DNA from 3 places in the Micromonospora salmantinae genome. Region 1 is predicted to be linked to each of the others. Evidence: predicted binding sites of a transcription regulator. Region 1 holds the regulator's gene; each other region holds the start of a gene.
What was found. Region 1 encodes HrcA, which represses chaperone genes, less so after heat shock. Its sites were predicted from a motif close to GGTTNGCACNCTCNNNNNGAGNGTGCNAACC; they were not measured.
Positions count from the first base shown of each region.

Region 2: a site for HrcA is predicted at 8,912-8,942, ahead of groES (co-chaperone GroES). Genes of this name have one in related genera too.
Region 3: a site for HrcA is predicted at 3,683-3,713, ahead of groL (chaperonin GroEL). Genes of this name have one in related genera too.

Region 1 covers NZ_JAKKFG010000027.1:12,854-23,167, forward strand. Annotated here, with positions in the region: gene PSH03_RS21085 (histidine triad nucleotide-binding protein) at 1-136, opposite strand, end outside; gene PSH03_RS21090 (SDR family NAD(P)-dependent oxidoreductase) at 235-996, shown strand; gene PSH03_RS21095 (hypothetical protein) at 1,039-1,710, opposite strand; gene PSH03_RS21100 (hypothetical protein) at 1,855-2,079, shown strand; gene PSH03_RS21105 (16S rRNA (uracil(1498)-N(3))-methyltransferase) at 2,146-2,880, opposite strand; gene dnaJ (molecular chaperone DnaJ) at 2,882-4,027, opposite strand; gene hrcA (heat-inducible transcriptional repressor HrcA) at 4,103-5,125, opposite strand; gene PSH03_RS21120 (DUF4870 domain-containing protein) at 5,352-5,978, shown strand; gene hemW (radical SAM family heme chaperone HemW) at 6,045-7,268, opposite strand; gene PSH03_RS21130 (enoyl-CoA hydratase-related protein) at 7,288-8,076, shown strand; gene PSH03_RS21135 (hypothetical protein) at 8,312-9,172, shown strand; gene PSH03_RS21140 (phytanoyl-CoA dioxygenase family protein) at 9,394-10,296, shown strand.
Region 2 covers NZ_JAKKFG010000012.1:361,453-371,766, forward strand. Annotated here, with positions in the region: gene tsaD (tRNA (adenosine(37)-N6)-threonylcarbamoyltransferase complex transferase subunit TsaD) at 1-969, shown strand, start outside; gene PSH03_RS12275 (hypothetical protein) at 984-1,238, shown strand; gene PSH03_RS12280 (DUF4142 domain-containing protein) at 1,272-2,012, opposite strand; gene PSH03_RS12285 (DUF1707 SHOCT-like domain-containing protein) at 2,138-2,434, opposite strand; gene PSH03_RS12290 (ROK family protein) at 2,454-3,635, opposite strand; gene PSH03_RS12295 (sugar ABC transporter permease) at 3,658-4,920, opposite strand; gene PSH03_RS12300 (ATP-binding cassette domain-containing protein) at 4,917-5,735, opposite strand; gene PSH03_RS12305 (sugar ABC transporter substrate-binding protein) at 5,850-6,935, opposite strand; gene ybaK (Cys-tRNA(Pro) deacylase) at 7,115-7,594, opposite strand; gene PSH03_RS12315 (THUMP-like domain-containing protein) at 7,620-8,816, opposite strand; gene groES (co-chaperone GroES) at 9,082-9,390, shown strand; gene groL (chaperonin GroEL) at 9,461-10,314, shown strand, end outside.
Region 3 covers NZ_JAKKFG010000012.1:43,948-54,261, forward strand. Annotated here, with positions in the region: gene paaN (phenylacetic acid degradation protein PaaN) at 1-1,197, shown strand, start outside; gene PSH03_RS10715 (GNAT family N-acetyltransferase) at 1,368-1,898, opposite strand; gene PSH03_RS10720 (cold-shock protein) at 2,226-2,429, shown strand; gene PSH03_RS10725 (DUF1373 domain-containing protein) at 2,523-3,635, shown strand; gene groL (chaperonin GroEL) at 3,908-5,530, shown strand; gene PSH03_RS10735 (hypothetical protein) at 5,587-5,835, opposite strand; gene PSH03_RS10740 (GNAT family N-acetyltransferase) at 5,915-6,850, opposite strand; gene PSH03_RS10745 (S8 family serine peptidase) at 6,920-9,520, opposite strand; gene PSH03_RS10750 (glycerol-3-phosphate dehydrogenase/oxidase) at 9,663-10,314, shown strand, end outside.

The DNA of each region.
Region 1 (10,314 bases):
CCTTCGGAATTACCAGGACGTGCACCGGCGCCTTCGGGTCGATGTCGCGGAAGGCGAGCGTGGTGTCGGTCTCCCGGACCACGGTGGCCGGGATCTCCCCGGCGACGATGCGGCAGAACAGGCAGTCGGATCCCATCGGGGCAGTGTAAGGACTAACGGGCCGGGGGTGCTCCGGTGCAGCATGCGCCGCCGGCCCGTTAGCAGGGGAGGCACGGCTGAGGCAGGATGGCCGGCATGACGGATCGGGCGGTACTCGTGACCGGGGCCTCGCGCGGGATCGGCCGCGCGGTGGCGAAGGCGTTCGCGGCCGGCGGCGACAGGGTGGCCATCCACCACCGCGACTCCGCCGACGCGGCCGAGGAACTGCGCGCGCAGCTGCCGGGCACCGGGCACGTGGTGGTCCGCGCCGACCTCACCGATCCGGACGCGGTCCGGGTCATGGTCGACCGGGCCGCCGAACTGCTCGGCGGGCTGGACGTGCTTGTCAACAACGCCGGGACGTACGGCGACCGCGACGACCCGCACCCTATCTTCGGCGCCTCGTACGAGGAGTGGCAGCAGCGCTGGCGGCAGGTGCTGGAGACCAACCTGACCGGCGCCGGCAACGCCACCTGGTGCGCCGCCCAGCACATGCGCGAACGCGGCGGGCGGATCGTCAACGTCTCGTCCCGTGGCGCGTTCCGCGGCGAGCCGGAGCAGCCGGCGTACGGCGCCAGCAAGGCGGGGCTGAACGCGCTGGGCCAGTCCCTCGCCGTGGCGCTCGCGCCGTACGGCATCACTGTCGCCACCGTCGCGCCGGGCTTCGTGGCGACCGACATGACCACCGAACACCTGCGCGGCGAGCGGGGCGCGGCCATCCGGGCACAGAGCCCGTTCGACCGGGTGGGCCAACCGGAGGAGATCGCCGCCGCCGTGCACTGGCTGGCCTCGCCGCAGGCCGAGTGGGCCTCCGGCACGATCGTCGACCTCAACGGGGCGTCCTACCTGCGCAGCTGACCCGACAACGCGAAGCGGGTGACAGTGACGTGGTAGGCGTGCCTACCTGTAGATGAGGATGGCCAGGAAGACCGCCACAGCAACAACTGCGGCGATCGAGGCTGCAAACCGGAACCTTGATTTGTTTCGACGGGCCATCGCCCGCAGCGTCATCTCCTTTTTGAGCCTCGCTCTCGCCGCTGCACGTTGCTGTTCACGACCAGTAATTTGGCTCCAGCGGTCATCGCTTTGCACCCGAGTCGGTGGCTCACGGTTGAGTTTGCTCCAGCGCAAACCAGAAGCGTCGGTGAAATAGACTCCGATGGCCAGATCGCCGGTCTTGGCGATCCCCGCGACGTCAACCCCTGGCACCGCCAGATAGGAGAAGCTCCCCGCGACCTCTTCCATCAGGACGTGGAGAGCGGACGGATAGTTGCCTATCAACCGCTCCCTCCAGAGGAGCATGACCCGAAGGTCATAGAACGGCACGCCACTGTAATTTGCAATCGTGAAGCTTCGCACCTCATCAAGACCCCGAGGCAGGTCGTTCAACACCGGAACGATCAGCCGCGCCTGAGCTGCCTCATTGTCGCGTTGTTCTTCTCGCCGCACCTGGATCTCATGGCGAAAGAGCAGCCAGGTGGCCATTGCGGCAAGACCCGACAGCAGCAGGCCGACGACACTTCCCCACGCCTGCATCCAGTCGGTGATCTTCGGAGCCTCGGCAGCGAGCACCGCGCCAGGGTACGCGCGACCATCCACAAGGGTTGATCGATTGTCAGCCATTGGACCGTCCGCGGCGGGCTCTCGTGCGACCGCCGGCGGATCACCCGGCCGGGGAGGTGGTTGGCGGTTCGCGGGAGGGTAAGTCCCACCGACATGGCCGACCTCGCGCTGCTGGACCTCACCGCCGACTACCGGGTGGCCGATGGCCACGACGACGATCCTGTCCTGCTCCGCCCCGACGGCACCCCCGTCGAGACCTGGCGCGAGGACTACCCGTACGACGAGCGACTGGACCGCGAAGAGTACGACCGCGACAAGCGGCTGCTCCAGGCGAGGTCGGCGCACCGGACCCGCAGATCATCGGGCCGGCCGGGCTGAACCTGGGGCCGGAGGAAGAGGTGGTGCCAGCGTTTCCCCGGCCCTGAAACCAGCCAAAGCCCGCTGTCACCAGCGGCCGAGGCGGGCGGCGAGCACGCTGAGGGCCGCCACCCCGGCGGTGGAGGTGCGCAGCACGGCCGGTCCGAGGCGTACGGGTCGCCCGCCGGCCTCGGCGAAGGCGGTCAGCTCGGCCGGGGCGATGCCCCCCTCCGGGCCGATCACCAGCACGATCTCTCCGGTGGAGGGCAACTCGGCGGTGGTGAGCCGGTCTTCGGCCTCCTCGTGCAGCACGAACGCGGCGGCGGCACCGGCGATCCGACGGGCCACAGTGGCAGTGGACTCGTCCGGCGCACCGGCCACCACCGGCAGCCACGGCCGGCGGGCCTGCTTGGCCGCCTCCCGGGCGGTGGCCACCCACTTCTCCCGGGCGCGTACGCCCCGGTCGCCGCGCCACTGGGTCACCGAACGCGAGGCCGCCCAGGGCACGATCTCGTCCACCCCGACCTCGGTCATCGCCTGCACGGCCAGTTCACCCCGGTCGCCCTTGGCGATGCCCTGCACTGTCACCAGACGGGGTACGGGCGCGTCCGCGTACCCCCGGGAGGTGATGGTGACCTCCAGGCTGCCCCGGCCGACGGCCGTGACCACGGCGGCGGAGGTGCCGCCCCGGCCGTCGGCGAGCAGCAGCTCCTCGCCGACGCGCAACCGCTGCACGGTGGCGGCGTGGTGCCCCTCCGGGCCGTCCAGGGTCAGCGCGTCGCCGGTGGGCAGCGCCTCCACCAGGAACAGCGGTGCGGACACCTCAGGCGTGCCCGTTGAACGCGTCGCGCATCCGGGAGAAGAAGCCGCCCTGCTTGGACAGCTCGGCGACCTCCTCACCACGGGTCTTGGCGAAGTCGCGCAGCATCTTCTCCTGGTCCGGGTCGAGCTTGGTCGGCGTCCGCACGTCCAGGTGCACGTAGAGGTCGCCTCGGCCGGTGCCGCGCAGGTGCGGCACGCCCCGGGCGCGCAGTCGCAGCGTGCTGGCCGGCTGGGTGCCGGCCTTGACGTCGACGGTCTCTTCGCTGTCCAGCGTCTTGATGGTCAGCCGGGTGCCCAGCGCCGCCGCCGTCATCGGCACTGTGACCCGGCAGTGCAGGTCGTCGCCCTTGCGGGAGTACACGTCGTGCGGCCGCTCGTGGATCTCCACGTAGAGGTCGCCGGCGGTGCCGCCGCCGGGGCCCACCTCGCCCTGCTGGGCCAGCCGGATCCGCATGCCGTCCTCGACGCCGGCCGGGATCTTGACGGTCAGCGAACGGCGGGTCCGCACCCGGCCGTCGCCGGCGCAGGTGGGGCAGGGGTGCGGGATGGTGGTGCCGTAGCCCTGGCACACGGTGCACGGCCGGGCGGAGACCACCTGGCCGAGGAAGGTGCGCTGCACCGACTGCACCTCGCCCCGACCGCCGCACGCCTCGCAGGTCGCCAGGTGCGTGCCGGCGGCCGTGCCAGCGCCGGAGCAGGTGGTGCAGAGCACTGCGGTGTCGACGGTGATCGGAGCCTCGACGCCGAAGGCCGTCTCGTGCAGGTCGAGTTCGAGCCGCAGGATCGCGTCGGCGCCCGGGCGGGTACGCGGCCGTGGGCCACGGGCGCCACCTCCGGCACCGCCGAAGAACGCGTCCATGATGTCCTGGAAACCGACGAACGGGCCGGCGCCTCCGGGGCCACCCGGGCCGCCGGCGCCGCCGCCACCCGGGGCGAGCGGGTCGCCACCCAGGTCGACGATCTGCCGCTTACGGTCGTCCGAGAGGACCTCGTACGCGGCGTTGATGTCCTTGAACTTCTCCTGAGCCTCCGGGTCCGGATTGACGTCCGGGTGGAACTGACGCGCCAGCTTGCGGTAGGCGCGCTTGATCTCGTCGTCGGAGGCTTCCCGGCTCACACCGAGAATGCCGTAGTAGTCCCTGGCCACTGCGTTCCGTGTCCTCATGTTCGTCTCGCGTTGCGCCGGTCGGCGGCCGCAGCCGGCCGCATCGGCCCTGACCAATCAGTTCTGGGCCAGCAACTCGCCCACGTAGCGTGCCACGGCGCGTACCGTGGCGATGTTGCCGGGGTAGTCCATCCGGGTGGGCCCCAGCACCCCCAGGCCGCCCACGATGGTGGTGCCCGGGCCGTACCCGGTGCTGACCACCGAGGCGGCGCGCAGGTTGTCGAACTCGTTCTCGTCGCCGATCAGCACCCGGGTCGTGCTCGGCTCGGTCTCACCGATGAGCTTGAGCAGCACGACCTCCTCCTCCAGAGCCTCGAGGATCGGCCGCAGGGAGCCCTGGAAGTCGAGCAGGCCACCCCGGGTGAGGTTCGCGGTGCCGGCGAGCGCGATCCGCTCCTCGTGCCGCTCGACGAGCGTCTCCAGCAGGACGGTGGCGAGCGTGGTCATTGTCGGACGCAGGCCGGTCGGCGCTTCCTCGACCAGCGCCTGCACCAGCGGTGGCGTCTCGGACAGCCGGGCGTTGGCGAGCTTCTCGTTGATCAGGCGGCGCAGGTCGGTGACGTCGGCGGCGGGCACCGGCCCGGGCAGCTCCACGAGTCGCTGCTCCACCCGCCCGGTGTCGGCGATCATGACGAGCATCAGCCGGGTGGTGGAGATCGGCACCAGCTCCAGGTGACGCACCGAGGAGCGGGCCAGGCTCGGGTACTGCACGACGGCAACCTGCCGGGTCAGCTGGGCGAGCAACCGCACCGTGCGGTGCACCACGTCGTCGAGGTCGACAGCGCCGACCAGGAATCGCTCGATGGCCCGGCGCTCGGCCGGGCTGAGCGGCTTGACCCGGGACAACCGGTCGACGAAGAGGCGGTAGCCGCGGTCGGTGGGCACCCGGCCGGCACTGGTGTGCGGCTGCCGGATGTAGCCCTCCTCCTCCAGCACGGCCATGTCGTTGCGGACCGTGGCCGGGGAGACCCCGAGCTGGTGCCGCTCGACCAGCGCCTTGCTGCCGACCGGCTCCTGGGTGGAGACGTAGTCTTCGACGATGGCGCGGAGCACTGCGAGTTTCCGGTCGTCGAGACCCATCCTCCGCACCTCCTGTCGCACGTCGGCCGCCGGCGCTCTGGGCCGGCCGAGCCGTCCTGGCACTCGACTGTAACGAGTGCCAGTCTACGTCGGCGGGCCCCCCGACGCGATGATCAACGGCCACCCGTCGGTGCGGCCCACGCCACCGGCGTTGGGCCGATCGGCCCGCACTGCCGGGCGGTGTCGCTCTGGTGCGGCGTTGCCACTGGCACCTACCGTGACATCCATGACTGAACCTCCTCGCCCTCCCGGGTCGGGCGACCCCGGCAACTACCCGCCGGAGCCCACCTCCCCAGGCCCGTCCCCGTCGGCCGAGCCACCCACCGCACCACTGTCCGGGGCGCCCGGCCCGGCCGGCTATCCTCCGGCCGGTGGCTATCCGCCGCCCACCGGTGACCAACCGCCGTCAGGCGGCTACCCTCCGGCAGGCGGCTACCCCCCGCCCGGGGGCTACCCACCGCCCGGCGGCTATCCGGCCGGTGGGGCCTACGGCGGCCCCGGCGGTGGCTACGCCAACAACGAGGACAAGACCTGGGCGTTGGTCGCGCACTTCGGCGGCGCTCTCGGCGCGCTGGTCAGCCTCGGTCCGCTGGGCTTCGTCGCCCCGCTGATCGCCTACCTGGCCCGCGGCCAGCAGTCGCCGACCGTCCGGGCGCACGCCCTCGCCGCCCTGAACTTCCAGATCCTCTGGTCGATCATCGCGTTCGTGCTGCTCTTCGTGAGCTGGTGCCTGCTCTTCCTGCCCAGCATCGCCGTCGTGGTGATCCAGATCCTGTTCGGGATCATCGCCGGCATCAAGGCCAACGAGGGCACCCCGTACCGCTACCCGATGACTGCCAACTTCATCAAGTGAACCGGTCCGGCCGCTCCCCCGGCCGGACCGGTTCGCCGCTGTCCCGGTCCGGGGGCGGTGGGCCACTCAGGGCAGCAGGTCGCGGACGACCGCGTCGGCGAGCAGCCGCCCGCGCAGTGTGAGCACCGCCCGGCCGGCGGCGTACTCGTCGGCGGCCAGTAGACCGCCGGCCAGCGCCCGCTCGGCACCGGCCCGGCCGGTGGCGTCGAGCACCGCCAGCGGGAGGCCGCTGGCCAGCCGCAGCCGGAGCATCACGTCCTCCATGTGCGCCTCGTCGACGGTGAGCACCTCCCGGGCCAGGCCGGGAGACGCGCCGGCGGCCAACCGCTGGGCGTACGCCGAGGGGTGCTTCACGTTCCACCAGCGCACCCCGCCGACGTGGCTGTGCGCCCCCGGTCCCAGCCCCCACCAGTCCGCGCCGGTCCAGTAGAGCAGGTTGTGCCGGCAGCGGGCCTCCTCGGTGCGGGCCCAGTTGGAGACCTCGTACCAGGAGAGCCCGGCCGCGTCGAGCGCGGCCTCCGCGGCCAGGTAGCGGTCCGCGGCCACGTCGTCACTGGGGTACGCCAGCTCGCCGCGTCGCATCCGGGCGGCGAGCCGGGTGCCGTCCTCGACGATCAGGGCGTACGCGCTGACGTGGTCCACCCCCGCGGCGACGACCTGCTCCAGCGAGGCGGCGAAGTCCTCGGCCCGTTCCCCCGGGGTGCCGTAGATCAGGTCCAGGTTGACGTGCTCGAACCCGGCGTCGCGCGCCTCCAGGGCGGCGGCGGTCGCCCGGCCGGCGCTGTGTTTGCGGTCCAGGATCGCCAGCACCCCCGGGGAGGCGGACTGCATGCCCAGCGAGATCCGGGTGTAGCCGGCGGCCCGCAGCAGCTTCAACGACTCCGGGGTGACCGACTCGGGGTTGGCCTCGGTGGTCACCTCGGCGTCGGCGGCCAGCCCCCAGGTGCGGTCGATGCCGTCGAGGATGCGGGCCAGGTCGTCGGCGGGGAGCAGGGTGGGCGTGCCGCCACCGACGAAGACGGTGTCGACCCGGGGCGGCGGGGCGTCGCCGAGCACCCGGGCGGCGAGCCTCAGCTCGGCCAGCACCGTGTCCGCGTACCCCTCGCGGCTGGCACCGCCGCCCAGTTCGGCGGCGGTGTAGGTGTTGAAGTCGCAGTATCCGCAGCGGCTGGCGCAGAACGGCACGTGCACGTACACGCCGAAGCCGCGCGCGCCGACCGCCGCGGTGGCGGTGGCGGGCAACGATCCGTCGACGGGGACGGTCTCACCATCTGGAAGGACGCCGGGCATGGCCACTAGTGTGCCCGGCATGACCTCTCCCGACGTCCTCGTGCGGGTCGCCACGGCCCGTGGGGTGACCACCCTCACCCTGGACAGCCCACACAACCGCAACGCGCTCTCCACCGGACTGATGACCCAACTGCTGGCCGGGCTGGCGGACGCGGTCGCCGACGAGGCGGTCCGCGTGATCGTGCTCGACCACACCGGCCCGGTGTTCTGCTCCGGCGCGGACCTGAAGGAGACCGCCGCGGCGTACGCCAGCGGGACTGTGCCGGCCGGAATGCTGGGTGACGTGCTCGCGGCGCTGTGGGAGTGCCCGAAGCCGGTGCTGGCTCGGGTCGGCGGGCCGGCGCGGGCCGGTGGGCTGGGCCTGATCGCCGCCGCCGACCTGGCGGTCTGCGCCGACGAGGCGACGTTCGCGTTCACCGAGGTACGCATCGGGGTGATCCCGGCGGTCATCTCGGCGACAGTGCTGCCCCGGCTGCACCCCCGCGCCGCCGCCGAGCTGTACCTGACCGGGGACACCTTCGACGGTCGCCGGGCCGCCGAGATCGGCCTGGTGACGGCCTCGGTCCCGGCGGACGGGTTGGACGACGCGGTACGCGGCTACTGCGACTCGCTGGTGCGCGGCGCGCCCGGGGCGCTGGCCGGCGCCAAGGAGCTGCTGCGCCGACCGGGTACCGCCGAGCTGCGCGCCGACCTGGCCCGACTCTCCGCCGTCTCGACCGGCTACTTCCTCTCCGACGAGGGGCGCGAGGGGGTCACCGCGTTCCGCGAGAAGCGACCGGCGCGCTGGGTGCCCGCTCTCGACGACTGATGATCGGGGTGCCACCGTCGTTCGGCGGCGCCCCCGTCACGACAGCCCGCACCGGGAAGGGCGACAGAACGACGTGGCAGGTGAGATCGCCACCGGAGCGGGAACGTCGCCAACCGGTACGCGACAGCGGAGCCGACCCCGAACCGGTCGGAGTCGGCCAGGTTGGGCCCGAACCACACGGACGACCCGGGAAGGGCCTGCGGGGACGTACGCTTGGCGAACTGTCGATCTGGGGGTGTGGGTGCGAACTCGGGCAACCGTGGCGGGTGGAGTGGTGCTCATCCTCGTCGCCGTGATCGCGATCTGGCTCGTCGTACGGCAGGTCGGCGACAACCTCACGTTGCCGCTGGTGACGCGGAAGTGCACAGTGCAGGCCGACGGACGGGTCGCCCTGGACGCCGACCAGATGGCCAACGCGGCGACCATCGCCGCGATCGGCGCGAAGCGTGGAATGCCCGAGCGGGCCGTCGTGGTCGCGCTCGCCACCGCGTACCAGGAGTCCGGGCTGCGCAACCTCGCCAACGGCGACCGCGACTCGATCGGCCTGTTCCAGCAGCGGCCAAGCCAGGGCTGGGGCACTCCGGCGCAGATCCGCGACCCGCGTTACGCGGCCAACCGGTTCTACGCGGCCCTCAAGAAGGTGCGCGGCTGGGAGGAGATGCGGGTCACCGACGCCGCCCAGCGGGTGCAGCGCTCGGCGTTCCCCGAGGCGTACCAGAAGTGGGCAGACGACTCCGAGGTGCTCAGCCGGGCCCTGCTCGGCGACGCCAGCGGCGCGGTCGCCTGCTCGGTGGGACGCACCCCGGCGATGCACGGCGCGGCGGCGGCCGCGCAACTGACCCGCAACCTGGTGCTCGACTGGGGGCTCAAGGGCACCGACCCGACCGACCCGACCGGGCTGGCGGTGACTCCGGGCGACCAGCGTGACGGCTGGCGGTACGCGCACTGGCTGGTCTCGCACGCCCAGGACCACGGTGTGAAGCGGGTCCGCTTCGGCGACCTGGAGTGGACGGCCCGCGACGGCTCGTGGGGCCGGGTGGACGGCCGGCAGAACCCCGCCGGCCAGGTGGTCGCCGAGGTGTTCAACGAGGGTTGACCGACCCGGATCTCTTAACCGGCAGTCACCGCACAATCGGGCAATGCCCACCGAATCGCACTATTGATCACTCCGATCTCACTCTGTGCGTTTCTCTCGCTGCGTGGGGTCCCGCCGTGGCCCAATCCCGCACCACACCCTCCCCGATGCCTGGGCCGCCGCGTTACGATCGGCGGCCTGTGCCAGAAAAGGTTTCACCTCATGGGGAGGGGTACGACGCGGTGTTCGATTACGGCGACCGGACCGGTTACGAACCGATCAGCGACATTGACCGCAAGGAGTTCCACGAGCAGGGTTTCCTCCTGCTGCGCAACGTCCTGACGGAGGACCACCGGGCGGCGCTGGAGGCGGCGGTCGACCGCGTCTACGCGGAGGAGCAGGCCAAGGGCACCACCAAGAAGGACGGCACCCTGCACCTGCTGGGCTTCCTGGAGCGCGACGAGCTCTTCGGTGAGCTGCTGACCCACCCGATCGCCTTCCCGTACATGTGGGGGCTGGCCGGCTGGAACATCTACACCCACCACAACCACCTGGACGTCACCCCGCCGGCCGCCGAGCCGGAGAAGCCGTACTGGGGTTGGCACCAGGACGGGTACCGGCAGAACTCCGACCCGGAGACGATGGACCCGAACCTGCCTCGGCCGATGTTCTCGCTGAAGGTCGCGTACGTGTTGTCGGACCTCTCCGAGACCGGCCGCGGCGCCACCAAGGTCATCCCGGGCAGCCACCTGAAGAACTCGCTGCCCCGGCCGGCGGACCTCACAGTGCAGAACCCCGACCCGGAGGGCACGGTGGAGATCACCGCCAACCCGGGCGACGCCTTCATCTTCGACCGCCGGCAGTGGCACTCGCGGTCGACGAACCTGTCGACCATCACCCGCAAGATGCTCTTCGTCGGCTACACCTACCGGTGGATCCGTCCGCTGGACGAGCTGCACCCCGACGTGAACGGCGAGTGGTACCGCAACCGCACCCCGGTTCAGCGCCAGCTGATCGGCGAGGGCACCCACACCGCCAACTACTGGGGCATCAACTGGGACGGGTACGTCGACGACGAGATCCCGCTGCGCAAGGAGCTCAAGGAGCGCGGTCTGCTCGACCGCAACATCCCCTGGCTCCGCTGATCCACTGCTCGTAGGACG
Region 2 (10,314 bases), on a different contig from region 1:
CTGCTGGCCGACGCGCTCGCCTCCAGCGTCGAGGAACACGCCCGGTTCGGGGGTGTGGTGCCGGAGGTGGCCAGCCGGGCACACCTGGAGGCCATCGTGCCGACCATGGACCGGGCACTGACCGAGGCCGGCGTCACGCTGGCCGACATCGACGCGATCGCTGTCACCTCCGGGCCGGGGCTCGCCGGTGCGTTGCTGGTCGGCGTCGCTGCCGCCAAGGGGTACGCGGTCGCCGCCGAGAAACCCGTCTACGGCGTCAACCACCTCGCCGCCCACGTCGCGGTGGACACCCTTGAGCACGGCCCACTGCCCGAGCCCGCCATCGCGCTCCTGGTGTCCGGCGGCCATTCGTCCCTCCTGCTCGTGGACGACCTGGCCCGGGGTGTCACCCCGCTGGGCGCCACCATCGACGACGCGGCCGGGGAAGCGTTCGACAAGGTCGCCCGGCTGCTCGGGTTGCCGTTCCCGGGCGGTCCGCCCATCGACCGGCAGGCCCGGGCCGGCGATGCCGCCTCGATCGCCTACCCCCGCGGTCTGACCGCCGCGAAGGATCTCGCCGCCCACCGGTACGACTTCTCGTTCTCGGGCCTGAAGACGGCGGTGGCCCGGTGGGTCGAGGCCCGTCAGCGTGCCGGTGAGCCGGTGCCGGTGGCCGACGTGGCGGCGTCCTTCCAGGAGGCGGTCTGTGACGTCCTGACCAGCAAGGCGCTCGCCGCCTGCCGGGCGCAGGGCATCGATACCCTGGTCATCGGCGGGGGAGTGGCGGCGAACTCGCGGCTGCGGGCGATGGCCGAGCAGCGAGCCGAGAAGTACGGCATCCGGGTCCGGGTACCCCGGCCGAAGCTGTGCACCGACAACGGCGCGATGGTGGCCGCGCTCGGTTCGCACCTGGTCGCCGCCGGGGTCGCTCCGAGCCGACTGGACCTGCCAGCCGACTCGGCACTTCCGTTGACAACGGTCAGCGTGTGACGGGAGCGGCGGACATGATCGTGCGGATGTGGGAGGCACGCGCCGAGGCGTACGGAGTCGCCGACCTGATCACCTGGGTGTGCGACACCGCCCTGCCCGAGTTGGAGCACGACCCGCTTCATGTCTCCAGCGAGGTCTTCTCCTCCACCGACCACCGCGTGGTGGTGATCTCCAAGTGGCGCAGCAACCCCCGCCCGCTGCCGGACCCGCCAGCCCTGCTGGTGGCCCGCGCCCCGCACTCCTGGGACTTCACCCAGGTAGACCGCTGACGCGAGCCACCATCCAGGCCGCTGCCTGATCGGTCAGCTGCGGCGCAACATCCGGTAGGTGGCGATTCCACCCGTGCCCAGCGCGGCGAGGAAGACCAGCCAGACGACCGTGCTGCTGACTCCGACCTGCGGGCCGGAGTTGGCGGAGGCAGCGGCCAGGAGCCCGTCCTCACCCGGGGCGGGCAGCGCGGCCGGCGGCAGCTCCGGCCAACGGACCAGGCCGGTGCTCTCCAGCATCTGCATGTGGTGCTGGACGAACGCGTTGGCGTCCTCGCAGAGCTTGCGGACGGTGGCGTCCCGGGTGCTGGCGCGGACCGCGCCGATCACCGGGAAGATTTTGCCGTGGGCGACCCGGAGCCGGGTGACGAAGATCTGGTCGAACCGAGCGCCGGACGCCTTCTGCATCTCGGCAAGCCAGCCCTTCTGCTCTGCGGTCGGCTCGCTGGGGATCGTCGCGCCCAACTTGTTGGCCGCGTCGACCACGAGCTGGTCGAGCTTCTGGTGCTCGCTGGCGATGCCGGCGCCGATCTCCCGGACCTTCGCCGACTGTCCCTTCTCGGCGGCCATCTGGCCGGCTGGCATCTCCCACAGCCCGGCCAGCCGCACTCCGTTGAGCAGTGTCATGTCGGCGGCGTTGAGCTGCTGGCCACCGGCGGGCGCGGCGACGGCCACGCCGGGCAGGACACCGACCCCCGCGATGATCGCGATGAGCAGCATCGCCGCTCGGTGGGTCCGGGTGCCCAGTCGGCGGTGGGCGGATCTGCGCGGTGCCATGTCTGTGGTGCCTCCTCGGTCCGGACCGGAACGCGTCTGGACCGGGCAGCCGTATCCTGCCGGTTGCCCGTCCGCCCACTGGTACGGACTGATCGCGCGATCAGTTCATCGCGGAGCGACAGGGATCAGCGGGTGACGGCGAGCAGGCCGCCGAGCAGCAGCAGGGTGAGCGCCGCGGCGGCGAAGACCATCAGCAACTCCTGACGCCCGCGCCCGACCGGGCCGGCGTCGACGACCGAGGTGGGCAGGGCCGGTAGATCGCGGGTCAGCGCGGCCAGGTCACCGAGGGTGCGCGCCGTCCACACCGCACCGGCCCGATCGGCGAACTCGTCGAGCGTCAGCCGGCCCGCCGCGGTGTGCTGGTGCAGCGCGGCGACCACCCGGTTGCGGTCGTCGTCGGAGGCGCGCAGCTCGACATCCACGCCGGACAGCGTACGCGGATCAGCCCACGTCGAGGGGGTCGGCGAGGAGCCGTTCGAAGGCCAGCTCGGCGGCACCGATCAGGGGCGCGTCAGTACCCAGTTTCGGCGTGCGCAGCCGGACGTGCTCCAGGCAGGCGCCGAGCGCGTTGGAGTTGAGCCGGCTGCGGATCTGGGCCGCCGCCGCGAGGTAGAGGTCACGCATTGTCCCGCCGAAGATGACCATCTCGGGGTTGAAGACGTTCACCAGGTTGGCCACCCCGAAGCCGAGCCAGTCGCCGGCCTGGCGGACCGCCGTCTGGGCCCTGGCGTCCCCGCGGTCGGCCGCGTCGAAGACCTCCAGCAGCGCGTCACGGCCCCGGGCGTCGGAGCGTCCGGCGGCGCGCAGGAGGCCGTGCTCGCCGATCTCGGTCTCCCAACAGCCCCGGGAGCCGCACTCACAGGGCTTGCCGTCGCGGACCACCTTCATGTGGCCGACCTCGCCGCCGTAGCCACCGTGCCCGGTCAGCCGGCGCCCACCGGCGATGATGCCGGCACCCACGCCCACGTCGCCGTACAGGTAGAGGACGTTGTCGCAGCCTGCCGCCACACCTCGTGCGTGCTCGGCGAACGCGGCGACGTCGGCCACGTTGCCCACTGTGACCGGTACGTCGATGCCCAACTCGTCGGCGAGGGCCGCGCCGATCGGCTCGTCCACCCAACCGGTGGTGGGGCCGAGCCGGACCAGGCCGTCGTCCCGGCGGACCATGCCGCAGACCGCGACGCCGGCACCGACGCAGATCGCGTCCGCCGGCACCAGTTGCTGCATCTCCTTGACCGCGCCGGCCAGCAGTGGCGCGGCCTCCGCGGCCAGCAGCCCGCGCGGCCGGTCCAGATCCCGGCGGTCCAGGACCGCGCCACCCAGCCCGATCCGGGCGGCGCGCAGCCGGTCCACCTCCACCGAGTACGCGTACGCGTAGACCCGGGCCGACTCGGGCCGGACGACCAGTGACGGTCGTCCGGCTCGGCCGGTTTCCTTCGGTGCCCCTTCGCTGACCAACCCCACCGCGGACAGGTCGGCGGTGAGCGCGCCGATGGTGCTGCGGTTGAGGCCCAGCGTGGTGGTCAGTTCGGCACGGGTGGTCGCCCCGTGGACGTGCACGTGTCGCAGCAGGGCCCCGAGGTTCTGCCGTCGGACGTCATCCTGGCTCGGTCCTGGGCGCATGCTGGTGCTACCTCCCGCGCGGTCAGCGGGTGCCGGTGGCTGCCGCGCGGCGGCGGGAGAGCGCGTCGACGCTGGCGGCGAGCAGCAGCACGACGCCGGTGACCACGTACTTGACTCCCGAGGTGTACCCCATCAGGCCCATTCCGTTTTCGATGACCGCGACCACCGCGCCGCCGAGTACGGCGTCGAGGACGCGGCCCTTGCCACCGAAGAGGCTGGTGCCGCCGATCACCGCCGCGCCGACCGCGTAGAGCAGTACGTTACTGCCCCCGGTGTTCGGGTCGACCGAGTTGGCCCGGCTGGCCGCCACGATGCCACCGATGGCGGCCATCGAGGAGCAGATCACGAAGACGGAGATTCGGATCCGGTCGACTCCGATGCCGGCCCGGCGGGCCGCTTCGCGGTTGCCGCCCACGGCGTAGATGTGCCGGCCGTAGCTGGTGCGTTGGAGCACGAAGGTCCAGATGATCAGCAGCACCGCGATGATCGGCACCACGATCGGCACACCCTTGAGCGAGACGATGAGGACGTTGCGGCTGCGCTCGAGGTTGAGCACGTACACAGCGGTGCCGAGGATGACGGCGAGCCCGCCGATCCGCAGCGCCACCACCGCGAGCGGGTCGGTGATCAGGCCGCGGGCCACCCGGGTGCGGTGGCGCAGCAGTTGCACCGCCGCGTAGCCGATGACCGCGAGGGCGGTCAGCGCCCAGCCCAAGGTGGGGCCGAGGTTGCGGTTGGCGATGGCGACCAGCACGTCGTCGCGGACGGCGATGTTGGTGCCATCCTTGACGAGCAGCAGCACGACGCCCTGGAAGGCGAGGAAGCCGGCGAGGGTGACCACGAAGGACGGAATGCCGATCTTCGCGACGAGCATGCCGAGCGTGCTGCCGATGACCACACCGGTGGCGACAGCGGCGAGCACGGCGACCCACCAGGGGTAGCCGAGCACTGTGACCACATTGGCCAGCACCGCCGCGCAGACGCCGCTGGCGAAGCCGGCGGAGAGGTCGATCTCGCCGAGCAGCAGCACGAAGACCAGGCCCATCGCGATCAGCGTGACCGCCGCGCCCTGGGTGAAGAGGTTGGCGAAGTTGCCGGCCGACAGGAACGACGACGGCCGCATGATCGCGAAGACGGTGCAGAGCACGATCAGGCCGAGTACGGCTGGCAGCGCGCCGACGTCGCCACCGCGTACCCGACTGAGGTAGTTGCGGAAGTGGCCTCCGATGGTCGGCGGCGGTGTGACGGCGGCGGGTCCGTCCTTCCGCACGGCGGTGGTGGTCATCGGGCGCCTCCTGAGATCGAGTCGGCCGGCTGCGGGCCGTCGCCGTTGCTGCCCGGGTCGGTGGCGAGGCCGAGCCCGCCCGAGCGCCCGGCGGTGATCAGCTCGACCACCTGGGCGTGGGTGATGTCGGTGGTCTTCACCTGGGCGACCATCTGGCCGAGGTACAGCGCGGCGATCCGGTCGGAGACGGCGAAGACGTCGTTCATGTTGTGCGAGATGAGCACCACGGCCAGGCCGTTGTCGGCGAGGCGGCGGACCAGTTCGAGCACCTGGGCGGTCTGTGCCACGCCGAGCGCCGCGGTCGGCTCGTCCAGGATGACGAGCTTGCTGTTCCACAGCACCGCCTTGGCGATGGCCACGGTCTGGCGTTGACCGCCGGAAAGGCTGGACACGTGCTGGCGGAGTGAGGTGACGGTGCGGATGGAGAGCCCCGCCAGGGTTTCGGCGGCGAGCTGTTCCATTGTCGGCTCGTCGAGGACGATGCCGCTGCGCTTCTCCCGGCCGAGGAACATGTTCTGCACGATGTCCAGGTTGTCGCAGAGCGCGAGGTCCTGGTAGACGACCTCGATGCCGAGCGTGGCGGCGTCGCGGGGGCTGCCGATGTGCACCGGTTCACCGTTGAACAGGAACTCTCCGGCGTCGGTGGGGTGGATGCCGCTGATGCACTTCACCAGGGTCGACTTGCCGGCGCCGTTGTCGCCGACCAGTGCGGTCACTTCGCCCGGGTGGACGGTCAGGGCGACGTCGCGGAGCACCTGGACGGGACCGAAGCTCTTGTCGATCCCGCGGAGTTCCAGCAGGGGGGTCGCGGACACGGGGGTCTCCTTCTTAAGGGAGGGTCGGGGCCCGTCCGGCGGGCGCCGCCCGGCACGGGAGGGTGCTCCCGTGCCGGGCGGCGATGGTCGTTCCGGCGGGTACTGCGGCGTCGGTCAGCTGATGCCGGCTTCGGCGCAGAACTTGGCGTACGCCGCGGTGCAGACTTCTTCCTTGGTCACGTAGCCGTCGGCGATGACGTCCTTGACGCTCTCCTTGTAGATGGCCTTCGGGGTGAGCAGCACCGAGGGGACGTCCCGGTCGCCGTCCTTGACCGTCTGGCCGGTGTCCTTCGTCTCGCCCTTGGCGAGGGCGATGGCCAGGTCGGAGGCGGCCTTGGCCTCTTCCCGGACCGCCTTGTAGACGGTCATGCACTGGTCACCGGCGAGGATGTTCTGCAGGCCCTCGGTGCTGGCGTCCTGCCCGGTCACCGGCACCTTGCCGTTGAGCTTGTTCTTCTTGAGGATCGAGATGGCCGCGTTGCCGAGACCGTCGTTGGCGGCCAGCACGCCGTCGATCTTGCCGTTGGCCTTGGTGAGCTGTTGCTCGAAGATCGTCGCGGCCTGCGCGTTGTCCCACGCCGGCACCGCGTCCTCAGGGCCCTTGACGTACTCCTTGGCGTCGAACTTCGGCTTGAGCACCGAGTCGTAGCCGGCCTTGAAGAGGGTGGCGTTGTTGTCGGTGGGGGAGCCGTTCAGGTACGCCACGACGGGGTTCTTGGCGCCCTTCTCGGTCAGGCACTTCGACAGACCCTCGCCCTGGAGCTTGCCGACGGTCTCGTTGTCGAAGCTGACGTAGTACTGGGCGGAGCCGCCGAGGGTGAGCCGGTCGTAGTCGATGGTGGCCACACCCTGCGACTTGGCCTTGTCGAGCACGGCCTTGCCGGTGCCGGAGTCCAGGTTGACGATCATCAGGGCGGTCACGCCGCCGGTGATCATCTGGTCGGCGATGGTCTGGAAGGCGGTCTTGTCGTTCTGGGCGTTCTGGATGTCGTACTGGACACCGGCGGCCTTGAACGCCTCCTCCAGGAACCGACGGTCCGCCGTTTCCCAGCGGGCCGAGGACTTGCTGTCCGGGAGGATCACGCCGATCTTGGGGGTCTTGGCGGAGGCGGCCTTGTCGCCGGAGTCGTCGCTACAGGCGGTCAAGCCGCCGGTCGTGAGCAGGCCCACGGCGGCGATGGTGAGGATCCCCTTACGCATGTGCAGGGTCCTTTCGGAGGTGGGGGAGGTGTTGTTTTGTTGTGTCCGGCAACGTATTTCGCGTCACACCGGCTCCACAAGACCGCGCAGGTGCATAGTTTGTTGGGAGCGATAACAATTCAGCAACGCGACTGTTACTCCCCGGGTATCCCACGGGGGAGTCGACGTAACGACTGTCGTCAGTGGGTCTGCAACGGCGCGGTGCTGGCGTCGGTCAGCGCCACCAGATCCGCCGCGGCCAGTTCGAGTTGCAGACCACGCCGACCAGCCGAGACGTAGATCGTCGGGAGATCCAGCGCGGATTCGTCCAGCACCGTGGGCAACCGTCGACGCTGCCCGAGCGGGCTGATTCCACCGCGCACGTAACCGGTGGCCCGCTCGGCGACCGCCCGGTCGGCCAACCCCGCCCGCTTGCCGCCGACCGCCGCCGCGAGCGCCTTGAGATCCAGCTCGCCGGTGACCGGAACGACCGCCACTGTGAGCGCGCCGTCGACAGCGGTCACCAGAGACTTGAACACGCGCTCCGGCGCCACGCCGAGCGCCACCGCCACCAACGCGCCGTAGTTCGGGGCGTCCGGCGCCACCCGGTACGGATGGGTGCGATGCGGGATGCCGCGCTTGACCAACAGTGCCGTTGCCGGCGTGCCCTGTCCCGCCACAGCGACGAGGCTAGTCGAGACGGCGCTAGCCCACCGGCCGACCGATCAGCACCGTCGGTGCGCCGTCGACCCGGGTGAGCACCAGACTCGCCGCCGCGTCACCGGCCAGCCGCAGGTCCCGCCGGAGCTGCTCCGGGGTGAGCGCCGAACCCCGCTTGAGGATCTCCACCCGGCCCACCCGGCGCTCGCGCAGCAGCGCCCGCAGGCGCTTGAGCGAGAACGGCAGCACGTCGGTGATCTCCAGGCAGCGCGCGTACGGGGTGCGGATCGGCTGGTCGGCGTAGAGGTAGGCGATGCTCGGATCACCCAGGTTGGCGTCCAGTTCGGTGGCCAACTCGGCCACGAGGTGCGCGCGCACCACCGCCGGGTCCGGGTCGTACAGGTAGCGGCGCGGCGGCCCGACCGGCGCCTCGGCGGCACCCGAGCCGGTGAGCTGGTGGCGGTGAGCCTCGGCGCCCCGCTGACGATAGAGGGTGGCGCGGCGGGGCACCTCCGCCAGCTCGCCGCACCAGAGCGCGGCCTCGACCAGGTCGCCGTCCACGCCGACCCACTCGGCCTCCGCGCCGGCCGGAATGAGCGCGTGGTCCAGGCCCGGCGCGACCTTCACCACGGTTCGCGGCACCCGCTCGGCCAGCCCGGTGACGAAGTCCCACGGTGGCGAGTAGGCGCGCGGGTCGAAGATCCGCCGCCCGGTGCCGGTGGTGCGGCGGGCCGGGTCGCAGAAGACCCCGTCGACCCGTGACACGTCGAACCCGGTCGCGTCGCCGCACTCGACGGTGAACAGCTCGGCCAGGCCGGCCGCGTCGGCGTTGGCGGCGGCCATCGCCGCGGTCACCGGGTCGGCCTCCACCCCGTACACCCGGATGCCGGCACGGGCGGCGGCCAGCGCGTCGGCCCCGAGCCCGCAGCCCAGGTCGGCCAGGGTGCGCACGCCGGCCGCGTACAACCGGGCGGCCCGACGGTCGGCGACCACCCGGCGGGTGGCCTGCTCCAGGCCGGGGCGGGTGAGGAACATCCCAGCGGCGGCCGGGCCGAACTTGCCCACCGCCCGATGACGCAGCTCGGCCTGGGTCAGTGCCGCCGCGGCCAACGTCGGCGGCACCCCGGTCGCCCGCAGCGCCGACGCCGCGACCAGTGGATCACCGCCGGCCAGGTCGGCCGCCGCAGTGAGCGCGGCCGACCCCTCAGGGGTACGCAGCGCCGCCAGTTGATCGAGATCCACCCGGTCATTGTCCCGGCCGACCCGGAAATCCTGGCTGGCGGGGCGCGACGCGCTGGCACTCTCCTTGACGGAGTGCTAGCCACGGAATAACCTGCGATTAGCACTCTCACCCTGAGGGTGCCAGCTTCCGGGTCTCGCGACCCGGGTGCGCACGCCAGGCGGACCGGCACCCGCGACGACGGCACCGCCCGGTGGCATGAGGCAGATTGACGCTGGTCAGCCCCGCTGGCCAGCAACGAAACCAGTACCCCAGGAGGGTATGCCCGTGACTACCGCGACCAAGGTTGCGATCAAGCCGCTCGAGGACCGCATCGTGGTCCAGGCGAACGAGGCTGAGACCACCACGGCGTCGGGCATCGTGATCCCCGACACCGCCAAGGAGAAGCCGCAGGAGGGCACTGTCCTCGCTGTGGGCCCGGGGCGCGTCGACGACAACGGCAACCGGGTTCCGGTTGACGTGCAGGTCGGCGACACCGTCCTCTACTCGAAGTACGGCGGCACCGAGGTCAAGTACGCCGGCGAGGAGTACCTGGTGCTCTCCGCCCGCGACGTCCTCGCGGTCATCGAGAAGTAAGCAACCGATCAGTGCCACTGCCCCGGTCCGGCTCGCCGGGCCGGGGCAATGGCGCTTCGAAGGGACATTAATGGCGAAGATCCTGAGCTTCTCGGACGACGCCCGGCACCTGCTGGAGCACGGTGTCAACGCCCTCGCGGACGCGGTCAAGGTCACCCTCGGCCCGCGCGGGCGCAACGTCGTCCTGGACAAGAAATTCGGTGCGCCGACGATCACCAACGATGGTGTGACCATCGCCAAGGAGATCGAGCTCACCAACCCGTACGAGAACCTTGGCGCGCAGCTGGTCAAGGAGGTGGCGACCAAGACCAACGACGTCGCCGGCGACGGGACCACCACCGCGACAGTGCTGGCCCAGGCGATGGTTCGCGAGGGTCTGCGCAACGTGACCGCCGGGACCAACCCGGCCGGCCTCAAGCGGGGCATCGACGCGGCGGCCATGAAGGTCTCCGAGGCGCTGCTCGGCCGTGCCGCCGAGGTCACCAGCAAGGAGTCGATCGCGAACGTGGCGACGATCTCCGCGCAGGACTCCACGATCGGCGACCTGATCGCCGAGGCGATGGAGCGCGTCGGCCGCGACGGAGTCATCACCGTCGAGGAAGGCTCGATGCTCACCACCGAGCTGGACGTGACCGAGGGTCTCCAGTTCGACAAGGGCTTCATCTCGCCGAACTTCGTCACCGACCTGGAGGGTCAGGAGTCCGTCCTTGAGGACGCGTACATCCTGGTCACCACCCAGAAGATCTCGGCGATCGAGGAGCTGCTGCCGCTGCTGGAGAAGGTCCTGCAGAACAGCAAGCCCCTGCTGATCATCGCCGAGGACGTGGACGGCCAGGCGCTCTCCACCCTGGTGGTCAACTCGCTGCGCAAGACCCTCAAGGTCTGCGCGGTCAAGGCCCCGGGCTTCGGTGACCGGCGCAAGGC
Region 3 (10,314 bases), on a different contig from region 1:
CTGGAAGCGCTGGCGTACGCGTACGCCGAGATGACCCGACACCCGGGCACGGCGGGCTGGGAGAAGGCCGCCGGCAAGGGTGACCCGCTGCGGATGACCAAGACGTTCCACGTGGTGCCGCGTGGGGTGGCGCTGGTGATCGGCTGCAACACCTTCCCGACCTGGAACTCGTACCCCGGGCTGTTCGCCTCGCTGGTCACCGGCAACCCGGTGATCGTCAAGCCGCACCCGCGCGCGGTGCTGCCGCTGGCCATCACCGTGAAGTACGCCCGGGAGGTGCTCGCCGAGGCCGGGTTCGACCCGAACCTGATCATGCTGGCGGCCGAGGCCCCCGGTGAGAAGCTCGCCAGCGACCTGGCCCTGCACCGCGCCATCCGGATCGTCGACTTCACCGGCTCCACCGAGTACGGCGACTGGCTGGAGACGCACGCGCGGCAGGCATCGGTCTACACCGAGAAGGCCGGCCTCAACACCGTCGTCATCGACTCCACCGACGACTTCGCCGGCATGTGCCGCAACCTCGGGTTCACGCTGACCCTCTACAGCGGGCAGATGTGCACCACCTCCCAGAACATCCTCATCCCGGCCGGGGGCATCGAGACCGACCAGGGGCACAAGAGCTTCGACGAGGTGGCCGGCGGGATCGCCGCAGCGGTCGGCAAGCTCACCGCCGACCCGGCCCGAGGTGTGGAGCTGACCGGCGCCATCGTCAACGACGGGGTGCTGGAGCGGCTGGCCGAGGTGACCAAGGTCGGCGAGCCGGTGCTGGAGTCGCGGGCCGTGGCCCACCCGTCGTACGCCGACGCGGTGGTGCGTACCCCGACGATCGTGAAGCTGACCGCCGACGACGCGGAGACGTACGGCCGGGAATGGTTCGGGCCTATCTCGTTCGCCATCGCCACCGACTCCACCACGCACAGCCTGGAGCTGCTGCGCCGGACGGTCGGCGAGAAGGGCGCGCTCACCGCCGGGGTCTACTCGACGGACGAGGCCGTGCTGGACGCGACCGAGGCGGTGGCGGTCGAGGTCGGGGTGCACCTGTCCTGCAACCTCACCGGCGGTGTCTTCGTCAACCAGTCGGCGGCGTTCTCCGACTTCCACGGCAGTGGGGCCAACGCGGCGGCGAACTCGGCGCTGACCGACGGGGCTTATGTGGCGAACCGGTTCCGGATCGTGCAGTCGCGGCGTCATGTTTGATCTTTAGTTGCGGTGGGGGTTTCCGGGGCAGCCCGCCCCGTTTCGGGCGGTCAGGCTTGATCCCTGCGCGGGTCGGGCTGCCCCGGAAACCCTTTGTGGGCACGGTGGGGGCATCGCTGCCGGCTTTTTGGGGGCAGCTCAGTGGTTCTGCCGTGGGATGGTTCTTGGTTCTAGGCGGGTCTGCGCATTTGTAGCTCGGTTAGGGCTGGGATGTTCGGGTGGGGGACTCGTACCCCGGTGTCCTTGAAGCCCAGGCGCTGGTAGGCGCGGTAGGCGCGGTCGTTGCCGACCACCACCTCCAGCAGCAGTTCCGGTCGGCCACAGGCTCGCGACCAGGCGGCCACCCCGTCGATCAGCTCGCCGAGCAGGCCACTGCCGCGCCAGGTCGGCGTGACGTACACGGCGTAGATCACGGTCAGCCCCGGCTCGTTCGGGTGGGTCGTACCACCGGCGTGCCCGACCAACCGGCCGCCCGGATCGGCGACGAACTGCGCGTTACCGACACCGACCGAGGTGTACGCGACCCGGGCGGCGAACTCGTTGTGCGGTCGGGCCGCAGCGTCCGCCAGGGTCTCCAGGAAGGCCAACGGCGCGTCGGCCAGCATCTCCAGGCGCAGCGCCCGCATCCGGGCGGCGTCCTCCGGCCGGACCCGGCGGATCTCCGCGAGCCGCAGGGCCGGCGAGCCCATGTCGGTGGTCATGTCCGCATGCCTACCACAGGGCGGGGATGGCGTTTCGCGAGCTGGGCCCGATCGCCGTCATCTCGGGGCCCGCCCTGCGGCCCTCCCCTCCATTCGCAAATGACGCTGGCGAATCCGGTGGCTCGGGAACCCGGCCGATCAGCGCGGTCGGGACGCCCCGATGTCTGTCGGATTTGTGGCCGTGCGCCTCCGTCACTCCTCGTGTAGCGTGCGATTTCGGTCACCTGCTTCAATGGCGGTCATCGATCGCTGAGTCGGTGGTCCGGGGCGTCCGGCCGTGCCGTGCGCCGAGTCAGGCAACGCCGCGCAGAGTGAGGGAAGTGCACCGTGGCACAGGGCTCCGTGAAGTGGTTCAACGCCGAAAAGGGCTACGGCTTCATCGCCGTCGACGGCGGTCAGGACGTGTTCGTCCACTTCTCCGCGATCGAGATGGACGGTTACAAGGCGCTGGACGACGGTCAGCGGGTCGAGTTCGAGATCACCCAGGGCCAGAAGGGCCCACAGGCGGAGCACGTACGCGTCATCGGCTGAACTCCTGGCCGATCGGCCCCGTGAGTCGGGGCTGCGGCAGGGGCGCACAGCCGGGAAGATCGTGAACCGTTCCAGCCGATTTGAGGAGCGTTCATGACCGACCAGCCACCCCCGCCCACTCCGTCCTCCGGGTCGGGGGAGCCGGACCCGTCCGATCCGTCCTCGCCCGCCGGCGGCCCCGGCCCGGCCGGTCCGCCGCCCGGCTGGGATCCCGCGCAGGGTTCCTGGGGTGCGGCCCCGCCACAGCAGGGCTGGGCGTTCCCGCCCACCGGGGGCTACCCGCCCGGGTCGGGTCCCTACGGCGGGCAGCCGTGGTACCCGGGGCCGCCGGTCGGCTGGTACCCGCCGGGTCACGGGTTCGACCCGAACGACGCCCTGGTCACGCCGCCCGGCGCCGGTATCGGCGGCTGGTTCAACCGGTGCGGGGGAGCGCTGCGCCGGGGCTGGCGGCAGTTGGTGCCGATCATGCTGCTCACCCAGGTGCTGCCGGCGGCGGTGCTCTCGGTGGTCTCCCTCGGGCTGGACCCGTCGGCGAAGTGGGCCGCCCAGGCCGAATCGACGTCGACCCCCGCGCTGCCGGACAATTTCGCCGCCGAACTGCTGAGCCTCCTGGTCCTGCTGGTCGGCGGCAGCGTGGTGGTCGGGTTGGTGCAGGCCGTCGGCTGGGCCGCCGGCACCTGGGTGATCACCAAGCAGGCGGCCGGTCAGCCGGCCAGCCTGGAGGCCGCGCTGCGCTACGGCCTGCGTCGGGCACTCGGGCTGTGGGGCTGGACCCTGTTGGTCAGTCTGCTCATCGGCGTCGGTGTCTGTTTTTGCGTGCTGCCGGGCATCTACCTGGCCTTCGCGCTGAGCATGGCCGGTCCGGTCTATCTCTTCGAACGGCACAACCCGATCGGTCGATCGTTCCGGATGTTCCACGACCGGCTCGGCCTGCTGCTCGGACGGGTGGCCCTGGTGGCCGCGGCGGTGATCGTCGGCACCCTGATCCCCGGTGCCCTGGAAGGAATCGGCACCTCCCCGCTCGGAACGGACCCGTTCTCCTCGGCCGGCACCGCCGCCGGGGCGGTGGTGGTGATCGGGATCACCGCCGTGCTGGCCCTGCCGGCTCACCTCGCGCAGATGATCGGTCTGCTGGTGACGTACGCCGAGCAGCGTGCCCATGAGGCGCCGGTGAACAGCGCTGGACTGGCTGCGGAACTCGGCTGAGCGGCGGCATCGTGCTTGCACTCGGCAGGTGAGAGTGCTAAACAAGTCATTGGCACTCGCATACCGTGAGTGCCAATGGTCGGGACGGTGGGGCCAGGTTGCACCGGCGTGGAGACGCCGGGGCGGCACATGGCCGGTCGTCGCGGGCTATCCGGCCCGGCCGAAGGACGTCGTCGTCGCCAGGTGGCGACGTCCCAAGGTGCGTACACCAGGCGGCCCATCCGGGGCACACATCTCGGGTGGCCCGTGAGTGTCCAGGAGGACAACGCCGTATGGCCAAGATGATCGCGTTCGACGAAGAGGCGCGCCGCGGCCTCGAGCGGGGCATGAACCAGCTCGCCGACGCCGTAAAGGTGACCCTCGGCCCCAAGGGCCGCAACGTCGTGCTCGAGAAGAAGTGGGGTGCCCCCACCATCACCAACGATGGTGTGAGCATCGCCAAGGAGATCGAGCTCGAGGACCCGTACGAGAAGATCGGCGCTGAGCTGGTCAAGGAGGTCGCCAAGAAGACCGACGACGTTGCCGGTGACGGCACGACGACGGCGACCGTCCTGGCCCAGGCCCTGGTTCGCGAGGGCCTGCGCAACGTGGCCGCTGGCGCCAACCCGATGGCCCTGAAGCGGGGCATCGAGGCCGCGGTCCTGAGCGTCTCGGAGGAGCTGTCCAAGCTCGCCAAGGACGTCGAGACCAAGGAGCAGATCGCCTCCACCGCCTCCATCTCCGCTGGCGACAGCACCGTCGGCGAGATCATCGCCGAGGCGATGGACAAGGTCGGCAAGGAAGGCGTCATCACCGTCGAGGAGAGCAACACCTTCGGGCTGGAGCTGGAGCTCACCGAGGGTATGCGCTTCGACAAGGGCTACATCTCGGCCTACTTCATGACCGACCCGGAGCGTATGGAGGCCGTCTTCGACGACCCGTACATCCTGATCGCCAACAGCAAGATCTCGTCGGTGAAGGACCTGCTCCCGATCCTGGAGAAGGTCATGCAGTCGGGCAAGCCGCTGCTGATCATCGCCGAGGACCTGGAGGGCGAGGCCCTCGCCACCCTGGTGGTCAACAAGGTCCGTGGCACCTTCAAGTCGGTCGCCGTCAAGGCGCCGGGCTTCGGTGACCGCCGCAAGGCCATGCTGACCGACATCGCCATCCTCGCCGGTGGTCAGGTCATCAGCGAGGAGGTCGGCCTCAAGCTCGACGCCGCCAGCCTCGACATGCTGGGCCGCGCCCGCAAGGTCGTGGTGACCAAGGACGAGACCACCATCGTCGACGGTGCCGGTGACGCCGAGCAGATCCAGGGCCGGGTCAACCAGATCCGGGCCGAGATCGACAAGAGCGACTCCGACTACGACCGGGAGAAGCTGCAGGAGCGGCTGGCCAAGCTGGCCGGCGGCGTTGCGGTGATCAAGGTCGGCGCGGCCACCGAGGTCGAGCTCAAGGAGCGCAAGCACCGTATCGAGGACGCCGTTCGCAACGCGAAGGCCGCCGTCGAGGAGGGCATCGTCCCGGGTGGTGGCGTCGCGCTGGTACAGGCCGGCAAGACCGCCTTCGACAAGCTCGACCTGGTCGGCGACGAGGCGACCGGCGCGAACATCGTCAAGGTCGCGCTGGACGCCCCGCTGCGGCAGATCGCCGTCAACGCCGGCCTTGAGGGCGGCGTCGTGGTGGAGAAGGTCCGTAACCTCGAAGCGGGTCACGGTCTGAACGCCGCCAACGGCGAGTACGTCGACCTGCTGGCCGCGGGCATCATCGACCCGGCCAAGGTGACGCGCTCGGCGCTGCAGAACGCCGCTTCCATCGCGGCGCTCTTCCTCACCACTGAGGCCGTTGTCGCGGACAAGCCGGAGAAGAACCCGGCTGCCCCGGCTGGCCCGGGTGGCGGGGACATGGACTTCTGAGTCCAGTTTCGACACCGAACGGGGCGGGCCGCTGACGCGGTCCGCCCCGTTCGTCGTCAGGTCGGTAGTGGGCGCTGGTTGCGCCGCTTCTGCGCCCGGTTGTACGGCGGAGGCAGTTTGATCGGCGCGTCCACCATCTCCTGCGGTTCCTCGGCCACCGACGGCTCGCCGTCGGTGGTCATCTCGGCCAGTTGCTCGGCGTCGCCGTAGTCGAGCCTGTCGAACGGCAGTTGGCCGGGGAGTTCACCGACCGGTTTCCAGGTGATCGGCGGGCCGTCCTCGGTCTGGTTGTCATCCGTGGTCATGGCTGCCTCCTCTACCGAAACGGTAGGGGGCGTCGATGGGCCGATGCGGGCGAATGGATCCATGTCCTGTTTGCCCTGTTTATCCCCTGGACAGGGTTCGCCGGTACAGGAAGAAGACCCGTTCGATCCACGCCCCCGCGCTGCCCGAATAGAACGGCACCGGTCCCACCCAGCCGATCTGTGCCCGGTCCAGCCCCGCCGCCCGCTGGTCGCGCAGGCAGCGTCGCAACAGCACCCCACCGATGCCCGAGCCCTCTGCGGCCGGCGCGGTGCCCATCGGCCCGAACCAACTCGGCCGCGACGACCCGTACGCGGCGAAGCCGAGCACCTCGCCGTCCCGCTCCGCCAGGTGGCAACCGGCGTCGGCGCGTCCCACCGACCCGGCCAGCTCGCCGTCCCACGTTCCGCCGAAGGTGGACCGGGCGAACGCGATCAGCGCCGGCAGGTCCGCCGGCTCCGCCCGGCGTACCGTGACGCCCTGATCGGCCAGTCGCCGCTCCGCCGCCTCGGTGGAGCGCAGTGCCGGCGACCCGTCGTACGACAGGTCCGCTGTCATGTTCCAGGCGGTCCGGTCCTGCTGGTAGCCGAGCGCGAGGGCGGCGCAGACCGCCGGCGTGTAGCGGACGTCGATTCCCGGCCACGCGTAGTACGGCGGGTTTCCGGCCAGCAGCACCTCGGTCGCCCCGCGCTCGGCGAGCACCCGTTCGGCCCGCTGGAGCAGCGCCCGGCCGACGCCCCGACGCCGCTGATCCGCAAGGACCGCGACCAGGTCCACGTGCCCGATCCCCGGCTCGGTCGACGACACCGAACAGATCAGCACCCCCACCAGGTCCGCACCTCGGTACGCGCCCAGCCCGACCACCGGCCGGTCGGCGGTGGCCCGGGTCCAGAGCACGTCCACGATGGCAGCCGCCTCGGCGGCGTCCTCGGGCAGGTCGAGAGCCTGCTGGCAGAGCTGTACGACGCTGGTGACCAGGTCGGCGGTCAGCTCGGTGACGGTGATCTCGGCGTCCATGGTCGCCGACCCTAGATCACCGGCTGTCGGGCCGCACCCTCGGCTCAGCACCTCAGGAAGGAAACCTGCCTATTGCTGGGCGGCGCGAACGGCGGCGTAGGCGTCGACCTGGCCGGCGCCGGTGACGTTCGACGGGGCACCGCAGGCGTCGGAGGGGCTGTCGGAGCGATAGGTGGGCGTCGCCGCCGTGGCGGTGTCCCGAAGGATCTGCCGGGTCCGGGTCACGTCACCGACCAGCGCCGGGTTCGCCGACCACATCAGCGCGACCACCCCGGCCACCTGTGGGGTTGCCATCGACGTGCCGTCCAGGGCGGCGTACGTGCCGCCCGGCATGGCCGACACCACCTTCACCCCCGGTGCCAGCACGTCCGGTTTACCCGAGCCGCCCGGCGCCGGCCCGCGCGAGGAGAACTCGGCGACCCGCCGCTGGGCGTCCACCGCGCCCACTGTCAGCACGTCCGGGTACGGGGCGGGCGGATCGTCGATCGACGCGCACCAGGGGCCGGTGTTGCCGGCCGCGGCGACCACGAAGATCCCGGCGGCGTCGAGGGCGGCGGTGGCCGGCCGCAGAACGCGCTGGTCGCAACCCTCGATGGGCGGGCAGCCCCACGAGTTGGTCAGCACCTGCGGGGCGCGCTCCGGACGGCCGTCGGTGAACGGGTCGCCGCCGGCCGGGAAGGGCGCCAACATGAACTGGAGACAGTCCAGGTAGTGCGCGGGGCTGCCCAGGTTGCGGTCCAGATTGACGCAGCCCACCCACTGCGCGTCCGGCGCCACCCCGATGCCGTCCCGCCCGACCGCGCTGCCCACCGTGTGGGTGCCGTGCCCGCCCTGGTCGGTCGGGCTCCGGGTGTCGTCCCACGGGTCGTACCAGGAGTCGTCCCCACCACGGAACCCGGCTCGTAGCGCCGGATGGGCGCCGTCCACCCCCGAGTCGGAGCTGCCGACCACGATGCCCGTGCCGGTGACCCGGAGTTGGGACCACACCCGGTCGGCGCCGATCTGGCGGATGTTCCACTCCGGGCCGGTGGGCTTGGGCAGGGTGCCCCGGTTCTGCCCGGCCGGTGCCGGCAGCGGTCGCAAGCGCTGGCTGACCAGCACCCGCGCCACCTCCGGTCGGCGGGCGAGCCAGGCCCGCACCGCCGGGCCGCCGTCCACCTCGACCGCGTTGACCAGGTAGTACGACACCGGGTCGAGGCGCAGCCGGTTCAACCCCCGCAGCAGGTCGCCCTGGCTCTGCTCGGCGGTCGTCACCAGCCGCCGGTAGACCTCGGCCGCGCGAGCGTCCCGCCCGGCCCGACCCGGCGCGGCGGCCGGAAGATCGCTCAGGTCGGCCTGCGTACGCAGCACCACGAACAGCCGCTCGCCGTGCAGGCCCGGCTGGCCGGGGCCGAGGTCGACCGCCCCGACCGCCACCAGCAGCACCACGGCCGCCACCGCGGCGACCCGCCTGCTCGGGGGGCGTGCCGTCGGCCGGGCGAGCAGCACCGCGTACCCGATGGCGACCAGTACCGCGACGGCGAGCCCGACGCCGGCGGCGGCCGCCACCCAGAACGGGATGTCCCGGGTGCCGACCAGCAGCAGGCTGATCTCTTCCGGGTCGGTGAAGGCCAGCGGGCCGAGCGCGGCCAGGCCCACGAGCCAGCCGGTCGCCGCTCGGCCGGCGCGGGTGGCGGCGGCCGGATCGGAGGTGGCCGGGTCGGAGCCGGCCGGGTCGGCAGCGGGCCGCCAGGTCGCGGCCCAGAGCGCGGCCAGCGCGAAACCCACCGGCGGCACTGTCAGCAGCGCGGGCAACTGCGCGCCGGACTGGCCGGTCCCGGCCGCGAGCAGCAGCAGCGTCACCCCGGCGACCAGGCCGCCGACCAGCACCAGCCGAGCCGGCCGAGGCGGTCGCCCGACCGCGAACTGGGCCCAGAAGGGGGTGTCCAGCAGAGTCGCGGCCAGCACCCCGAGCGCGGCGGCCGCCAGCACCGCGAGCGCGGTCTCCAGGAGGCCGCCGAGCGCGCCCAGCCAGGCCCACGGCAGCAGCAGCGCCAACCCGGCGGCGACCGCGAGCAGCGGCACCGGGCCGGGTCGGCGAACGCGCCGTCCGACCGGCTCCGCGCTCCCGGTGGCCTCGGGCCGCGCGGCGTCGCCGTTCCCGGTGGCCTCGGGCGGGGTGGCGTCGCCGTCTGCGCTGGCCTCGGGCGGGGTGGCGTCGCCGTTTCCGGTGGGTGCCGGGCCGCCGACCGAGCCAACCAGCCCGGGGTACGCCCACCGGCGCGCCGACCAGCGCACGGCGAGGGCACCGAGCAACGCGGCGCCGGCCAGCGCGGCGAGGTACGCCTCGTGGTGCACCGGCGGCACGGCCCGCAGCAGTGTGAGCACGCCGAGGGCGAGTGCCCCGATCAACCAGGCCCGCCCGGTGGCCCGGACCGCGCCCGACCGGGGCAGGAGGGCCAGCAGCAGGGCGGGCGTGCCGGCCAGTACGACGGTGGCCAGGCCGAGCACCGGCCAGAGCCAGCCGAGCCGGTCCCGCCCGAAGCCCAGCAGCACCTGATCGGTGAGCCAACCACCGGTCTGGGTGCCCACTGTGACCGCAACCGTCCAGCAGCCGGCCAGCACGGCCGCGACCACCGGCCACGGGGAACCACGGTCGCTGAGGCCGGGGTGCACAGGTTGACCTTGCATCCGAGAACCTTACGACTACGACGAAGGGTTTCGACCCGACCGTCGGGTTCCGGGGAAGATCTCCTATCGGTCGGCCTGGATCGGGTAGCGAGACGTGTCGTGCGCTTCGGAGCAGGTGGGCGCGGTGCGGGGCGGGCGGCGAATGTCGACACGGTGGCTCGACGGTTACGGTGGACAGGTGCGCGACCCCAATGTCTCCCGATCCGTCGCCGGTCAGCTCTCACCGGTCCGCCGTGCGTCCGACCTGCGCCGACTGCGTGCCGAGCGCTTCGACGTGCTGGTCATCGGGGGCGGGGTGACCGGAGCCGGTGCCGCCCTGGACGCGGCGTCCCGTGGCCTGAAGGTGGCGCTGGTCGAGGCGCGTGATCTTGCCTCCGGGACCTCCAGCCGGTCCAGCAAACTCATCCACGGTGGCCTGCGCTACCTGGAGCAGTTGGAGTTCCACCTGGTCCACGAGGCGCTCACCGAGCGCGGCCTGTTGGCCACCCGGCTCGCGCCGCACCTGGTACGCCCGGTGCCGATCATGGTGCCGCTGCCGGCCGGGCGGGGCCTACGGGACCTGCCGGCCCGGGTCTTCCGCCGCTCGTACTACGGCGCCGGGGTGGCCGCGTACGACGCCTTCGCCGGAATCTTCGGCGGTGGCCGGGGCATGCCCCTGCACCGTCACCTGACCCGGGAGGGTGCCCGGCGGATCTTCCCGAGTCTGCGGGCCGACGCGCTGGCCGGGGCGATCCGCTACTACGACGGGCAGGTCGACGACGCCCGGCTGGTGGTCACCCTGGCCCGCACCGCGG